Regions from separate parts of the Effusibacillus lacus genome, predicted to be linked through region 1. Evidence: a T-box and tRNA genes for the amino acid it is inferred to sense, from the RefSeq annotation. Region 1 holds a T-box; the other regions hold tRNA genes.
What was found. The T-box of region 1 lies ahead of leuS (leucine--tRNA ligase). A T-box ahead of a tRNA ligase gene usually reads a tRNA of that ligase, here a tRNA-Leu.

Region 1 (5,052 bases):
GGCAGGTTGTGTTCACGAAGCTTTCGTTGGTGGCAAGCGGAGACTTGCCGGCCACTTCAAACTGCACCTGTTCGGGCAGCAGCACAGGCAATTGGTCCTTTGGAACCGGTACCGTGCCGCAGTTGTCGCAATAAACAACCGGGATCGGGCATCCCCAATAGCGTTGGCGGGAAATCAGCCAGTCGCGCAGACGATAGGATACAGTTCGCTTGCCCTTCCCTTCCTGCTCCAGATTGGCAGAGATCCGATCTATCGCTTCCAGGTTGTGCAGCCCGTTGAACCGATCGGAGTTCACCAACACTCCTTCTCCGGTATAGGCTTCTCGCAACGGCAGCTCAAGCGGAGCATCTTCCGGCTGAACCACCGGTTGAATAGGCAGGTTGTATTTGGTTGCAAATTCAAAATCCCGCTGGTCATGGGCAGGAACCCCCATTACGGCACCCGTGCCGTAATCCGGCAATACGTAGTTTGCAATCCAGATGGGAATAGGGTCCCCTGTTTTCGGGTGGATTGCATATTCTCCCGTAAACATGCCCACTTTCTCGGCAGTGTCCGAGGTACGTTCAATTTCTGATTTCTTGCGGACCTCTTCCACGAATGCGCGGATTTCGTCCCGTTTTGGCGATTTGCGGGTAATCCGGTCCAAGTCGGGGTGTTCCGGTGCCAATACCAGATAGGTAACCCCGTACAACGTGTCCGGACGGGTCGTGAACACAGTCAACAATCCGTCATGCTTGTCAATTCCAAAGATAATTTCTGTGCCAGTGGATTTGCCGATCCAGTTGCGCTGCATCGTTTTGACCCGTTCCGGCCAGCCGGGCAGATGGTCCAGATCATTCAGCAGCCGCTCCGCATAATCGGTTATGCGCAAATACCACTGCTCCAGATCCTTCTTTACAACTTCCGTGCCGCAGCGCCAGCAGGCACCGTTTTCCACCTGTTCGTTGGCCAGCACGGTGGCACATTCCGGGCACCAGTTGACCGCCCCTTTTTTCTTGTAGGCTAATCCTCTTTCATAGAAAAGCAGGAACAGCCACTGGGTCCACTTGTAATAATCGGGTTTGCAGGTGGTTACCTCCCTCTCCCAATCATAGGACACACCCAGTTCTTTCTGCTGGTTGCGCATAAATGCGATGTTGTCGTAGGTCCAGGGCGCCGGATGACTCTTGTTCTTGATTGCCGCATTTTCAGCAGGCATCCCGAACGCATCCCACCCCATCGGATGAAGTACATTGAAACCGTGCATCCGCTTGAAGCGGGCAATCACATCACCGATCGAGTAAACACGGACGTGACCCATATGCAGTCTTCCCGATGGGTACGGGAACTGCTCCAGGCAATAGAAGTACGGTTTGTCCGAAGCTTCGTCCGTGTGGTTTATACCGGCTTCTTCCCAATATTGCTGCCACTTCTTCTCAATGTCTGCAGGAACATATTTGTGTTCGCTCATGGTAAGACCCTCCAAGAAAATCTAAAAAACCTCCCACCCCAAAGCCTTCTGCTAGGGACGAGAGGTTGGAAAAACCAAGTAAAAATTCCCGCGGTACCACCCATAATTGCCGACCCGCAATGTGATGCGAAGCCGACCACTCAAGATCCTGTAACGGGGACCAATCGGTTACAAGTACTGCCATTCCTTGTAACGGCTCGGAGGCGAGTTTCTCCGTTACGCTCCTGCCAACTTTCACCAGCCGTTGGCTCTCTGAAAGGATGTAAGCGAATACTGCTCCTCGTCAATGCCTGCGTAAAATTAATTTTGTCGAAATATGAAATATTTGATTGTTAGTATACGCAGACGGTGAGCCATTTGTCAACCCATTGTGGAATGGAGTAATCCAATTTTCCGCAGATATCTATAAATATGGGGTTTTAGTCTCATGACAAATGAAAGTTCCGTTTGGCAATATGAAAGGTCGAGTGAAGCAATGTCCAATTCTGCGGGAAAGGATGACCCAGCATCCAGTAGCTGATCCCCCGCAGCCCCATCACATCAACCAGATGAAACTTGGCCAGAATCGAACGGGCATCTTCAAACCATATTTGCCTCATTTCGTTGCGGGAGCCCCGGTAGGTAAACATGGGGGAGGCAGACTCCTTGTGAAAATGGATATGAACTTCGGTGCGTATTGCCTGCTCCACGGCAGCTTTTGGCGAAATGCCGGCCGCCCGGTTTCCTTTCTCATAGGGAATCGGCCAGTTGTATCCGTAAAGGCTCATCCCCATCATGATTTTGTCAGGGGGGATTTGGGAGGTGGCGTAATCAAGGACGCTTCGCACCATATTGAGAGGGGCCACAGCCATGGGCGGACCTCCCACCCATCCCCACTCAAAGGTCATGAGAATGACCTGGTCTGCCATCTGGCCCAATGCCCGGTAATCAAACGCTCCCATCCATGGGTTTCGCGGATCATCGGACATCTTTGGGCCCATTGTCACGGTCAACGGTACGTTTTGTAATTTTGCTTCGTCCGCCAGCCCCCTCACAAAGGCAGTAAAGGGCTCCCGATCCTCCGGATACAGATGTTCGAAATCGATATTGATGCCGGCATACCTTTTTTCCATTACAGTGCGCAAGATATTATGGACTGCTCTTCTTTTCAGCTCCGGATGTTTGATGACGGTACGGGCCAGGTCCGGGTTAAAACGGCTTCCGTCAAAATTGGTCACGGTGAGAAGCGGAGCCACTTTTTCTCTTTTGAGGCTTAATACAACCGCCTCATCAGGCATTTCCGACAATGTGCCATCCGGGTACACACGGGAGTTAAACAGGGAGACATAAGTCAAACAATCGGCGGCATCCTCTATGATTTCCGTATCCGTCTGTTTGCCGGAGGGGATCATGAACGCATTCACCTGGATGGTTTTGTCCGGTCTTACACGACTGGGAATCCAAAGAGACTCTCCGGGTATCCACTTCCGGTCATCCAGTTTGTCGTTGACTGCCAGTATGATATGGGGAGGAATGCCTGTCTCCATCGATAGAGTATCCAGAGTATCACCTTCTTTAATGATGTGAAGTTTCAGCGTGGATTTTGGCCCTGCAGGAATTAGCAGACTCATGCCGGGCACCAGCCGGTCGCCGTTCAATTCGTTCGCCGACCGGATATGTTCCGCTGTACCTCCATAAAGCTTGGCAATGGAAAAAAGGGACTCACCGGCCTTCACCACATGGACAAACATAGTCCTCCTCCTTCCGGATAGGCTCCTATACTATATTCAACGGACAAGTTTACATAAAACTTTAATCGTGAAAATAAAAGAAGAGACTGCCGGGCAGCCTCCTCATGAATGAACTACTGTTTAGCGGAACACTTCACCGCCCCGTTTGTATTCCACATCGCCCACACCGTCGCGGACATTGGCTGCTCTTGCGATGGCAAAGAAGAAGTCGGACAACCGGTTCAGGTACTTCTGAACGTCTTCATTGATCGCTTCCTGTTCCGACAGCTTCACAACTCTCCGCTCAGCCCGACGTGAAACCGTCCGGCATACGTGCAGGGCTGCCGACACCGGACTGCCTCCTGGCAGCACAAATCTCTTGATGGGAGGACATTCGGCATCGTAACGGTCAATCCACTGTTCTAAACGCGATACCATGTCTTTGTTGACCTTATAGGTGATTTCCTGACCTTTGGGAGCTTGCACGTAAGCGAGATCTCCACCCGCGTCAAACAACTCATGCTGAATCTCGGTCAGATCTTCCAGCATGTCCTTGTGCCTCTCCGGATCCATCAACACTTTCGCCTGCCCGACAAAGGAATTCAGTTCGTCCAGGGTTCCATATGCTTCCACACGGACCGCATCTTTGCGAACACGTCCTCCAATCAGGCTGGTCATCCCCTTATCGCCGGTTCGCGTATAGATTTTCACTTTTGTGTTCCCCCTTATTTTTCATGATGGACAGCAGCCGATCCATATCAATGGCCGTTTCCACGGCATCGGCCCATTGGTCAAAGGCTTCCATCCTGCGCTTATAGTTGGAAGTGGTCTTGCCGATTGGCAGCAGCCCTTTTTTTACCCGGATGCCGTCCAGAAACGATCTGCGCCACTCGTCATTGTGCAGGATGCCATGCAGGTAGGTTCCAATCACCGTACCGTCCCTGTTGACCGCCCCATCTTCATGAACCCCGTTGGCACTGCACAGCCGGGCAAATGGACGGACATTCCCCCGTTCCGACCGTCCCATGTGAATTTCGTATCCTTCGACCGTCAATCCTGTCAGGCATGAAGCGGCGCCCGGCATGTCGAGAACCCTGCCCGCGGCCTGGACGGTGGTCTTGTGAGGAAGAAAACGGGTGGTAATATCCAGCAAGCCCAGTCCTTGCAGTTCGGGTAGATTGGATTCCACCAGGTCAGGATCGAGCAATCGGGACCCCAACATCTGGTACCCGCCGCAGATTCCCAGGATGTTTGCTGCGGGCGGCATGGCAACAAGTCGTGCCGCAAGGCCTTTTTGGGTAAGCCACAAGAGGTCATCCACCGTATTTTTGGTACCGGGCAGAATGATCAAATCCGGTTGTCCCAACTCATCAGGTGAAGAAACGAATCGAAGGGACACGTCCGGCTCAAAGCGGAGCGGGTCCACATCCGTGAAGTTAGAAATTAAAGGAAACCGGATCACAACCACATCCAATTCATTGGCGACAGCAGGCTTCTTCAAGTTCATTTTGTCCAATACAACCGAGTCTTCGCTCTCGATATACAAATCACGCTGATAAGGAACAACTCCCAGCACCGGAATGCCGGTACGCTTCTCCAGCCAATCGAGACCCGGTTCCAGCAGACGGATATCCCCACGAAACTTGTTAATGACAAATCCCTTGACCCGTTCCCGCTCCCTTGGCTCCAGCAGTTCCAAAGTGCCCACAATGGAAGCAAACACCCCGCCCCGGTCGATATCGGCCACCAGAATGACAGGAGCATCTGCCAACTCGGCCACCTTCATATTGGTGATGTCACGGTCTTTCAGGTTAATCTCAACGGGACTTCCCGCTCCTTCCAATACAACCACTTCATGAGTGTTGCACAGTCTGGCCAAAGAATCCTTTATGA
Region 2 (5,052 bases), on a different contig from region 1:
CATGCCACCAACGGAAACAGTCCAATAACCGAGGAACAATAGCGGCTTTTCAAGTCCGTCACCGAATCCAGCAGGAATGCGCATGTTGCCCCATATTTGGCATGAAGCTTACGGAATACCTGAAACGCTTCTATCGTTCGGGGATAGTATTTTTCTTGAGTTTGCACTTTCAGCAGGCGGTTTATCGTCTTCATACAAAAATCCTCTCACGTTGGTTCAGGAAGTTGCGAATTATGGTCTTGCCGCCTTCGGTCAGGATGCTTTCCGGGTGAAACTGCACACCTGTTATGGCAAATTCCTTATGGCGAACCGCCATGACCTCTCCGTCTTCAGACTGCGCCAGGACCTCAAGGCAATCGGGCACACTTTCCGGTTCAATCACCAGGGAATGATAGCGTGTAGCGCGAAACGGGTTCGGGAGGGTTTCAAACACCCCTGAACCCGTATGTGAAATCAGTGAGGTCTTGCCGTGCATCATCTTTCTCGCTTTCACAATCTTGCCTCCAAAAACCTGCCCGATCGACTGATGCCCCAGACATACGCCCAGAATCGGAATCTTTCCTGCAAAAAACCGGATAGCCTCCATCGAAATCCCTGCATCATCCGGTGTACATGGCCCCGGCGATACAAGAAGATGGGTCAAAGGCAACCCCGCCAGTTCAGATACCGTTACCTTGTCGTTGCGAAAGATCTTCACATCGCAACCAAACTCTCTCAGATACTGGACAAGGTTGTAGGTGAATGAATCATAATTGTCAATAACTCCTATCATCTGTCTCCTCTCCTCTCGCTCCACTCAACTCTCTGGAAAAACAGCAAAGACCAGCCTCAAAAGAAGCTGGTCCTGAATAACAAGATCCCGCATTCCTCGGCTCTGCTGCACTCGCTCTTCTCTCTTCCTCTACTCTGCTCTCATTCTTGACTTCCAATGGTTTCAACCATCTTATCAACCATGGCCGTCTTTGTCAATATACTTTGACGACTCCTGTTCCCATCCATCTCCATACACAAAAAATGCCCTGCAAATCGCAGAGCGCATTATTTGGCGGAGGGAGAGGGATACGGGAACACCACCCGGCTGCGCAGTAGATTCTATCGAAGATTAGCTCCGACGAACCCCGGGGTTCTCACCCTCTCCCAGTACATAGAAGTATTGTTTTTTATATTGTTTTTTTTGGCGGAGGGAGAGGGATACGGGAAAACCACCCGGCTGCGTAGTAAATTCTATCGAAGATTAGCTCCGACGAACCCCGGGGTTCTCACCCTCTCCCTTGCACATAGAAGTATTGTTTTTTTGGCGGAGGGAGAGGGATTCGAACCCCCGTGGGCTTGCACCCTAACGGTTTTCAAGACCGCCCCGTTATGACCACTTCGGTATCCCTCCGCGCTGTTGGAGCGGGTGATGGGAATCGAACCCACGCTGCCGGCTTGGGAAGCCGGAGTTCTACCATTGAACTACACCCGCAAATATAAAAAAACCCATCAAAACTGATGAATTTCTTTGGTGATTGGTTCCTCGAATCCCTGACGAGATCCATAGTGGCGGAGCTGACGGGATTCGAACCCGCGGTCTCCCGCGTGACAGGCGGGCATGTTAGGCCACTACACCACAGCTCCATGGTTGGTTGCGGGGACAGGACTCGAACCTGCGGCCTTCGGGTTATGAGCCCGACGAGCTACCAACTGCTCCACCCCGCGACGACAGGATGTCGTCGGGCCGACCTTGTGACACGAATGTCACCGCTCTTAGCCGGCCCTCCTTCATCCTCTTTGGTGGAAGCTGACGGGATCGAACCGCCGACCCTCTGCTTGTAAGGCAGATGCTCTCCCAGCTGAGCTAAGCTTCCAAAGATGGTGACGCGTACGGGATACGGGAAAACCACCCGGCTGCGCAGCAGAGCTTCCGAAGCAACGCTCCGACGAACCCTGGTTACTCGAATCCCGTAGCGGATTCAAAGATGGTGACGCGTACGGGATTCGAACCCGTGAATGCCGCCTTGAAAGGGCGGTGAGTTAAGCCACTTCTCCAACGCGCCGAAGGTTTTATTAACGTATTTTCGGGTCCCCATCAAAGTCGGTGTAAGCCGCATCGCTTTCACGTCACTTTGATGGGCCCTTTCCTTCCTGGAGCTTCCAACCAGAATCGAACTGGTGACCTCATCCTTACCATGGATGCGCTCTGCCGACTGAGCTATGGAAGCATGGATGGCTCCTCGAGTAGGGTTCGAACCTACGACCCTCCGGTTAACAGCCGGATGCTCTACCGCTGAGCTATCGAGGAATACCTGTCTGGTGGAGATAAGCGGATTCGAACCGCTGACCCCCTGCTTGCAAGGCAGGTGCTCTACCAACTGAGCTATATCCCCGAAACACCCCCATAAAGTTGCACTTAGCGACTCGTCGCTTAGTGACAACCTATCCCCAGGGGCAAAGTGAAGCAATGCGTTGCAGCTTACACCGAGTACAATTGCGGGAACCCCGAAAAAACTGCATATGGCGTGCCCTGAGAGATACGGGAAGATCACCCGGCTGCGAAGCAAATGCTATCGATGTATCGCTCCGACGAACTCCCACGTTCGAATCCGCAGGCACCAGCAGATCCAAAGTAGTTATAAATGGCGTGCCCTGAGAGATTCGAACTCCCGACCTTTTGATTCGTAGTCAAACGCTCTATCCGGCTGAGCTAAGGGCACAAATCACTCCACGAAGTGACGTAAACATTTGCAGCAAATTCCGGGTACTTCGTGGGAACCCCGAAATTCACAAGTGGTGCGACCGAGTGGACTTGAACCACCACGGGATATCCCACACGCCCCTCAAACGTGCGCGTCTGCCGATTCCGCCACGGTCGCATTTCGGGAGGGCGTGCGGCCAATAACCACATCGCCCATCGATGGAGCGGAAGACGGGGATCGAACCCGCGGCCCTCGCCTTGGCAAGGCGATGCTCTACCGCTGAGCTACTTCCGCACGACACCCCGCGAAGCGACCCTCAGCTTCGAAGTGAAATTCAGGTACTTCGCGGGAGCCCCGAAGAGCATTCTGGTGAGCCATGATGGACTCGAACCATCGACACCCTGATTAAAAGTCAGGTGCTCTACCGACTGAGCTAATGGCTCATTAAAAGCGACTTTTTAAAAATACCACACTCATCAATCTGCTGTCAACCGCATCACCGCAGCGACAGAATTTATAATACCATGCCGACATAGGAAAACTCAACAGAAGGAATCGCACAAAACAACACAAAATTCATGATTGATTGTTACTACACCTCAATATCTCACCTATTCTGTTTGATTCATCGCAATAAAACTTGCTTTTAACCGGTTCGTATGGGTAGGATACAAGTATCTTCCCCAGAAAGGATGACCCCCGCTGAGCAATCTCTATTCTATCATTGTCAGTTGTGCATCGGACTACATAACACATTCTTTTGATGAACTTAAAAAAATCGACCCTGCATTGTCCGGAAGATCTGCCTTGGATATGGGAGTTTATCTGGTGCATACCTCTGTTTCGTTTAGTCAATTCTCTGATTTGGCAAGGGCTGCGGACCCTATTTTTACCAGGCATATTCAACCTGTCGACGATGTATTGGAAATCAATCGTACCAAGAATGATCTGCTAATCTTAATTGAATATCTTCTTTCCCGAATGGATCGCTTTCAAACGGGTGATAGGGTTTCTGTCCAGGTTCGACGGGCAAGCGGATTGAACTTCGGTTATACCCCATATGGGGTTAAGGAAGCGCTGGATCCTTTTTTTACGGAAAATGGTTTGATTCCGGTTGTTCAACAGGCAGATTCCGTCGTATCCATCTATCTTGCTTTCAACCGGGCTTATATCGGCATCTCCAAACCTTACGAAAACCTGTCAGATTGGCCGGGCGGAATGATCCGGCTGCAAAAAGCGGAGAATCAAACATCACGTTCCCGTTTTAAACTGGAAGAAGCCTGCCTGGTCTTTGACATCCGCCTTTCCGAATATTCATCAGCCCTTGACCTGGGGGCTGCTCCTGGTGGCTGGTCATCCTATTTACTGGATCAGGGACTTCACGTCACGGCAGTCGACACAGGCGAATTGGAACCTGCATTATTAAATCATCCCAATCTTATTTTTTGTAAAACGAACGTGTCTGATACTATGTTTGGACCTGACGCTTTTGAGGTTTTGACCTGTGATATGAGTTGGGACCCCATGCATACAGCCAAACTTGTTTCAAAACACTTGTACAGCCTGAAAAAAAGAGGTATTGCCGTCATTACCATCAAGCTCATGCACAAGAAAATTCGAAAAACCATTGACGATTTTGTCAGAGTGCTGGAGCCTGACTTGACATGTGTGAGTATTAAGCAACTCTTCCACAATCGGGATGAAGTAACGGCTTTTTTCCGCAAAACTTAAAAAAGACGGGGAAATGCCCCCGTCTTACAATTTACTCCTCATCATCCACATCCAAAATTGTAATTACCTCTACCATCGCGTCTTCACCTTGCAGTTTAACCTTGGTTCCCTGACGCAAGTGCATCCAGTTATCATCCAAATCTTCATACTTGATTTCGAGGTCGTCTGCCAGTTCAAACTTCCACTGCTTGTTGTTTTCGTCCTTAATGGTGATTGTGGAGGAAGTCATGTTGACAATGGTGCCTTTAACTTCAAATTCACCTTCCCACTGATTGTCGTCGTCATCTTTTTCGACTTCAACCTCAACTGCATAAGCGCCTCTTGCTTGAATTTCGACACGGTCTCCCTCTTCAATCTCGCCCGCTGTGGGTGTCGAATCCCCTTCAATCTCAATTTTGGTGCTGGCGGTTATCCATACCGTTTCCCGGTCATCGTTATCCGTATCAATTACAAGCCGGTATTGTCTGGAATCGTCCCAATCCGATACCCGGGTGATTGACTGAACCGTTCCTTTGATCTCTTCGATGTCCTGTTCGGCTTCTTCTTCAATCTCAATCAATAGGGCCCGCCCGGCAAGCGCCCAAATCTCAACCTCGTCCCCGACATCAATATTCGATGTGTCCAGCCGATTCCGATCATTGAATAC
Region 3 (5,052 bases), on a different contig from region 1:
AAACAAATAAATCCGTCAAAAGGCTGAAATCTTTCGACACCTTTCGACGGATTTAAGGTAGCATCAGAAAAGTTTTATGTGATTGTCTTAATGGGGTCTAATGTTTGGAGCGGGCGATGGGAATCGAACCCACGCGACCAGCTTGGAAGGCTGGAGTTCTACCATTGAACTACGCCCGCATGACTGGCGGAGAGAAAGGGATTCGAACCCTTGAGACGCGGTTAACGCCTACACGATTTCCAATCGTGCTCCTTCGACCAACTCGGACATCTCTCCACAACTGGTCGGAATGCAGGGATTTGAACCCTGGACCTCACGCTCCCGAAGCGTGCGCGCTACCAAGCTGCGCTACATTCCGAAGAACCCCCACAAAGTGACGCAAAGCTTTTGCAGCAAAACCGGGTACTTTGCGGGAACCCCAAAACAATTGGTGCCGGAGGTGGGACTCGAACCCACAAAATCACGATTTTGAGTCGTGCACGTATGCCAATTCCATCACTCCGGCATCATCATTATTAAATTCTGGTGCGGTCGAGAGGACTTGAACCTCCACGAGCTTGCGCCCACAAGAACCTGAATCTTGCGCGTCTGCCAATTCCGCCACGACCGCAAATGGGGTTCCCATCAAAGCACCCGGAATTAGCTTCGAAGGCTTGTCACTTTGATGAGCGATAGTCTTTGGCTGGGGAGGAAGGGATCGAACCTTCGCATGACGGAGTCAAAGTCCGTTGCCTTACCGCTTGGCGACTCCCCAATAAGTTGTGGTGGCTCGAGGCAGAGTCGAACTGCCGACCTACGGGTTATGAATCCGTCGCTCTCACCAACTGAGCTATCGAGCCATATTGATTTGGTGGAGGGAGAAGGATTCGAACCTTCGAAGGCGATGCCAACGGATTTACAGTCCGCCCCATTTGGCCACTTTGGTATCCCTCCGTCATGGAGCCACCTGCCGGAATCGAACCGGCGACCTCATCATTACGAGTGATGCGCACTACCGACTGTGCTAAGGTGGCAATTCCGATTTCAAACAAAGTTGCTTTAATTGGCTTTATAATGGTGGCTCGGGACGGAATCGAACCGCCGACACGAGGATTTTCAGTCCTCTGCTCTACCGACTGAGCTACCGAGCCATTACTTAGTGCTCGAATCCCTGACGAGATTCACGGTGGCGGAGCTGACGGGATTCGAACCCGCGGTCTCCCGCGTGACAGGCGGGCATGTTAGGCCACTACACCACAGCTCCATGGTTGGTTGCGGGGACAGGACTCGAACCTGCGGCCTTCGGGTTATGAGCCCGACGAGCTACCAACTGCTCCACCCCGCGACGACAGGATGTCGTCGGGCCGACCTTGTGACACGAATGTCACCGCTCTTAGCCGGCCCTCCTTCATCCTCTTTGGTGGAAGCTGACGGGATCGAACCGCCGACCCTCTGCTTGTAAGGCAGATGCTCTCCCAGCTGAGCTAAGCTTCCAGACACCCCACAAAGTGACGCCAAGCATGTAGCAACACCGAGTACTTTGCGGGGACCCCGACAATAATCAGGGAAAGATTAGTGGTGACGCGTACGGGATACGGGAAAACCACCCGGCTGCGCAGCAGAGCTTCCGAAGCAACGCTCCGACGAACCCCGGTTCCTCGAATCCCGTAGCGGATTCAAAGATGGTGACGCGTACGGGATTCGAACCCGTGAATGCCGCCTTGAAAGGGCGGTGAGTTAAGCCACTTCTCCAACGCGCCGAAGGTTTTATTAACGTATTTTCGGGTCCCCATCAAAGTCGGTGTAAGCCGCATCGCTTTCACGTCACTTTGATGGGCCCTTTCCTTCCTGGAGCTTCCAACCAGAATCGAACTGGTGACCTCATCCTTACCATGGATGCGCTCTGCCGACTGAGCTATGGAAGCATGGATGGCTCCTCGAGTAGGGTTCGAACCTACGACCCTCCGGTTAACAGCCGGATGCTCTACCGCTGAGCTATCGAGGAATACCTGTCTGGTGGAGATAAGCGGATTCGAACCGCTGACCCCCTGCTTGCAAGGCAGGTGCTCTACCAACTGAGCTATATCCCCGAAACACCCCCATAAAGTTGCACTTAGCGACTCGTCGCTTAGTGACAACCTATCCCCGGATGGGGGCAAAGTGAAGCAATGCGTTGCAGCTTACACCGAGTACAATTGCGGGGACCCCGAAAAAACTGCATATGGCGTGCCCTGAGAGATACGGGAAGATCACCCGGCTGCGAAGCAAATGCTATCGATGTATCGCTCCGACGAACTCCCACGTTCGAATCTGCAGGCACTAGCAGATCCAAAGTAGTTATAAATGGCGTGCCCTGAGAGATTCGAACTCCCGACCTTTTGATTCGTAGTCAAACGCTCTATCCGGCTGAGCTAAGGGCACAAATCACTCCACGAAGTGACGTAAACATTTGCAGCAAATTCCGGGTACTTCGTGGGAACCCCGAAATTCACAAGTGGTGCGACCGAGTGGACTTGAACCACCACGGGATATCCCACACGCCCCTCAAACGTGCGCGTCTGCCGATTCCGCCACGGTCGCATTTCGGGAGGGCGTGCGGCCAATAACCACATCGCCCATCGATGGAGCGGAAGACGGGGATCGAACCCGCGGCCCTCGCCTTGGCAAGGCGATGCTCTACCGCTGAGCTACTTCCGCACGACACCCCACGAAGCGATTCTCAGCTTCGAAGTGAAATCCAAGTACTTCGCGGGAGCCCCGAAGGGCATTCTGGTGAGCCATGATGGACTCGAACCATCGACACCCTGATTAAAAGTCAGGTGCTCTACCGACTGAGCTAATGGCTCGCACCAAGTGACAAGTGCTATCATAACAAAAATCCAGGTCAAACTCAATATATAATTTTTGTCATTTCACTCACCATTTCCTACCGCCGTCGGCGACAAAAGTTATATTAGCATCATTTCATCGCTGTTTCAATCCGTTTCTCTTAACAAAAGAGAACAAAACCATTCCTAAAAAACTAAAAACACCTCCTAAATCTGTCATGCTTGTTTTCTCTTCAAATTGTAACCAAAAAGAAAAGCCTTGCCTTGGGCAAGACACAATGTTTCCGGAAAAAAGATGAATGTATAAGAAGAAAAATGCAAATTATATGGATGAAACCAAGCGAGTGGCAAACATGAAATGTTGACGCAGCTTGTTGTTAATGGCAAGAACCTCCACCTGTCGATGATCACCCGATGCATGAAGCAAGTTTCCCTCTCCTAGGACGACCGCAACATGAACAGGCGCTTTGTCTGATGGGGATCGAGAGAAGAACACCAGATCGCCGGGTTCCGTTTTGTCAATATCCTTGATCCTGACGCCATATTTTGCTTGTTGGGCCACTGAGTGTGCGGGAATCCAAATCCCATTTTGACGGTATAAATCCTGCACAAACCCGGCACAGTAAAAAGCATGGGGCTCGCTCAACATTGCTTCTGCGGTGGCTGATGGCCCGCCAAATTGTTCTGACATACGCCGAAATTTCTCTTGAAATACTTTTTTGTCTTTGACAAGAATGGCCTGGCTTTGCATTGCATTGACAAGGAATTGTTCTTGTTTGGGAGGGGCAGCTTTCGCCTGAGAATCCTGCAAATGGTGCTGGGCGTAAACGGATGCATGCGAGGTGGCTGCGAACAAAAGCGGTTGGAGCAGAAGGAGCGTCCAAAGTCGTTTCATAGCTGAGCCCCCCTAACCCGATATTCGTTTTTGTCTCCTTGACTACAGAATTCCCTGTATGGCAGATCCGTATTAGAGGGAGTTTTTACTCACGGATACATGGTAAACTTTTTCCCCTTGTTAAGAGGGCGTATGCGCTTTGCTTGACAAAACCGGCATTCATACACAATATGACTGTCCTCCGAATCATTCCATTCCGTATATAACACCTTCTGCATGATTCTCCCGCAGTCCGGACATTTGGTTATGGTAAGTATCAAATGGGCAAGATAATACAAATAAGTGCTTCCCAAAACAATTATGAGCAGACAAAAAAGACCCACAACCCATTCGAACATAATGAACACCCCCATACCATGGTATGGAGGCATGTTCGAAAGTAGAATCCCCTACAGAAAATCGAATGGTTCCGTAACAACAACCGATGCTACGGCTGAACATTGCAGATCTTTTAAAGCTTCATTTAAAAAATCGGCAACTGCAGGCACGACAATCCGTTCCATTCCATTGTGGCCGGGATCTACCAACGCAAGTCCTTTGAACATAGCGTCTTGGGCGTCATGATATTTCAGATCGGCTGTAACCAGCACATCGGCCCCTTTCGATAAAGCTGCGTCAATCCAGTCAGACCCGGACCCTCCGAGTACCGCCACTTTCTTGACCATCCGATCACGTTTTCCGACAATCCGCACTCCGGGGACTGCCAGTTTCGATTTGACCAGCATAGCAAACTCATCCAATTTGCACTTTTCTTTTAGATCGCCAATTCTTCCAATCCCAAAGGGCTTTCCCATGATCTCAAGCGGATACAGGTCATAGGCAACTTCTTCATAAGGGTGGGCTTCCAGCATGGCGCGGACAACTTTTTCCTGAAGTTGTTCAGGCACAATGGTTTCCAGTCGAATCTCTTCTACCTTTTCCAGATTGCCTTGTTCCCCAATAAAAGGATTTGTCCCCTCCTCCGGTTTAAAAGTCCCAATTCCTTCCATATTGAAGGTACAGTGGCTGTAATTTCCAATCCATCCGGCACCGGCACCGCATATGGCTTGTAACACTTGATCGTGGTGACTCTTTGGAACAAACACTACCAGTTTCCTTACTCTTTGATTATGCAGTCTGTCCAGGATCTCGACATTCTGCAGTCCCAACAAACGGGCCAGTACGTCGTTGACTCCTCCTTCCACCACATCGAGATTGGTGTGGGCTGCATACACTGAGATGCTATGGGTCAACAGTTTGGAAATGGTTCGTCCGTAGTGGGTGTCGGTACGGATTGTCTTAATCGAGGAATATATGATTGCATGATGCGCTATGATCATTTGCGCGCCAATCCGTATCGCCTCATCCACA

Region 2: it encodes a tRNA-Leu, which carries the amino acid that the T-box ahead of leuS (leucine--tRNA ligase) is inferred to sense. The anticodon was not compared.
Region 3: it encodes a tRNA-Leu, which carries the amino acid that the T-box ahead of leuS (leucine--tRNA ligase) is inferred to sense. The anticodon was not compared.

The regions. Positions count from the first base shown of each region.
Region 1 is NZ_BDUF01000018.1:13,206-18,257, forward strand. It holds gene leuS (leucine--tRNA ligase) at 1-1,450, opposite strand, end outside; T-box leader at 1,501-1,746, opposite strand; gene EFBL_RS04340 (glycoside hydrolase family 18 protein) at 1,876-3,180, opposite strand; gene EFBL_RS04345 (cob(I)yrinic acid a,c-diamide adenosyltransferase) at 3,301-3,870, opposite strand; gene EFBL_RS04350 (cobyric acid synthase) at 3,842-5,052, opposite strand, start outside.
Region 2 is NZ_BDUF01000075.1:13,455-18,506, forward strand. It holds gene EFBL_RS13725 (anthranilate synthase component I family protein) at 1-194, opposite strand, end outside; gene EFBL_RS13730 (anthranilate synthase component II) at 191-772, opposite strand; tRNA gene EFBL_RS13735 (tRNA-Ser) at 1,296-1,384, opposite strand; tRNA gene EFBL_RS13740 (tRNA-Gly) at 1,392-1,465, opposite strand; tRNA gene EFBL_RS13745 (tRNA-Asp) at 1,541-1,617, opposite strand; tRNA gene EFBL_RS13750 (tRNA-Met) at 1,623-1,698, opposite strand; tRNA gene EFBL_RS13755 (tRNA-Val) at 1,772-1,847, opposite strand; tRNA gene EFBL_RS13760 (tRNA-Glu) at 1,960-2,036, opposite strand; tRNA gene EFBL_RS13765 (tRNA-Thr) at 2,126-2,201, opposite strand; tRNA gene EFBL_RS13770 (tRNA-Asn) at 2,207-2,281, opposite strand; tRNA gene EFBL_RS13775 (tRNA-Ala) at 2,291-2,366, opposite strand; tRNA gene EFBL_RS13780 (tRNA-Arg) at 2,617-2,693, opposite strand; tRNA gene EFBL_RS13785 (tRNA-Leu) at 2,768-2,852, opposite strand; tRNA gene EFBL_RS13790 (tRNA-Gly) at 2,895-2,969, opposite strand; tRNA gene EFBL_RS13795 (tRNA-Lys) at 3,043-3,118, opposite strand; gene EFBL_RS13800 (SAM-dependent methyltransferase) at 3,489-4,406, shown strand; gene EFBL_RS13805 (S-layer homology domain-containing protein) at 4,438-5,052, opposite strand, start outside.
Region 3 is NZ_BDUF01000101.1:596-5,647, forward strand. It holds tRNA gene EFBL_RS16845 (tRNA-Gly) at 106-179, opposite strand; tRNA gene EFBL_RS16850 (tRNA-Ser) at 185-276, opposite strand; tRNA gene EFBL_RS16855 (tRNA-Pro) at 282-358, opposite strand; tRNA gene EFBL_RS16860 (tRNA-Leu) at 429-505, opposite strand; tRNA gene EFBL_RS16865 (tRNA-Leu) at 524-610, opposite strand; tRNA gene EFBL_RS16870 (tRNA-Gln) at 680-754, opposite strand; tRNA gene EFBL_RS16875 (tRNA-Met) at 763-839, opposite strand; tRNA gene EFBL_RS16880 (tRNA-Tyr) at 849-933, opposite strand; tRNA gene EFBL_RS16885 (tRNA-Thr) at 938-1,013, opposite strand; tRNA gene EFBL_RS16890 (tRNA-Phe) at 1,055-1,130, opposite strand; tRNA gene EFBL_RS16895 (tRNA-Asp) at 1,167-1,243, opposite strand; tRNA gene EFBL_RS16900 (tRNA-Met) at 1,249-1,324, opposite strand; tRNA gene EFBL_RS16905 (tRNA-Val) at 1,398-1,473, opposite strand; tRNA gene EFBL_RS16910 (tRNA-Glu) at 1,663-1,739, opposite strand; tRNA gene EFBL_RS16915 (tRNA-Thr) at 1,829-1,904, opposite strand; tRNA gene EFBL_RS16920 (tRNA-Asn) at 1,910-1,984, opposite strand; tRNA gene EFBL_RS16925 (tRNA-Ala) at 1,994-2,069, opposite strand; tRNA gene EFBL_RS16930 (tRNA-Arg) at 2,324-2,400, opposite strand; tRNA gene EFBL_RS16935 (tRNA-Leu) at 2,475-2,559, opposite strand; tRNA gene EFBL_RS16940 (tRNA-Gly) at 2,602-2,676, opposite strand; tRNA gene EFBL_RS16945 (tRNA-Lys) at 2,750-2,825, opposite strand; gene EFBL_RS16950 (C40 family peptidase) at 3,130-3,702, opposite strand; gene EFBL_RS16960 (Nif3-like dinuclear metal center hexameric protein) at 4,092-5,052, opposite strand, start outside.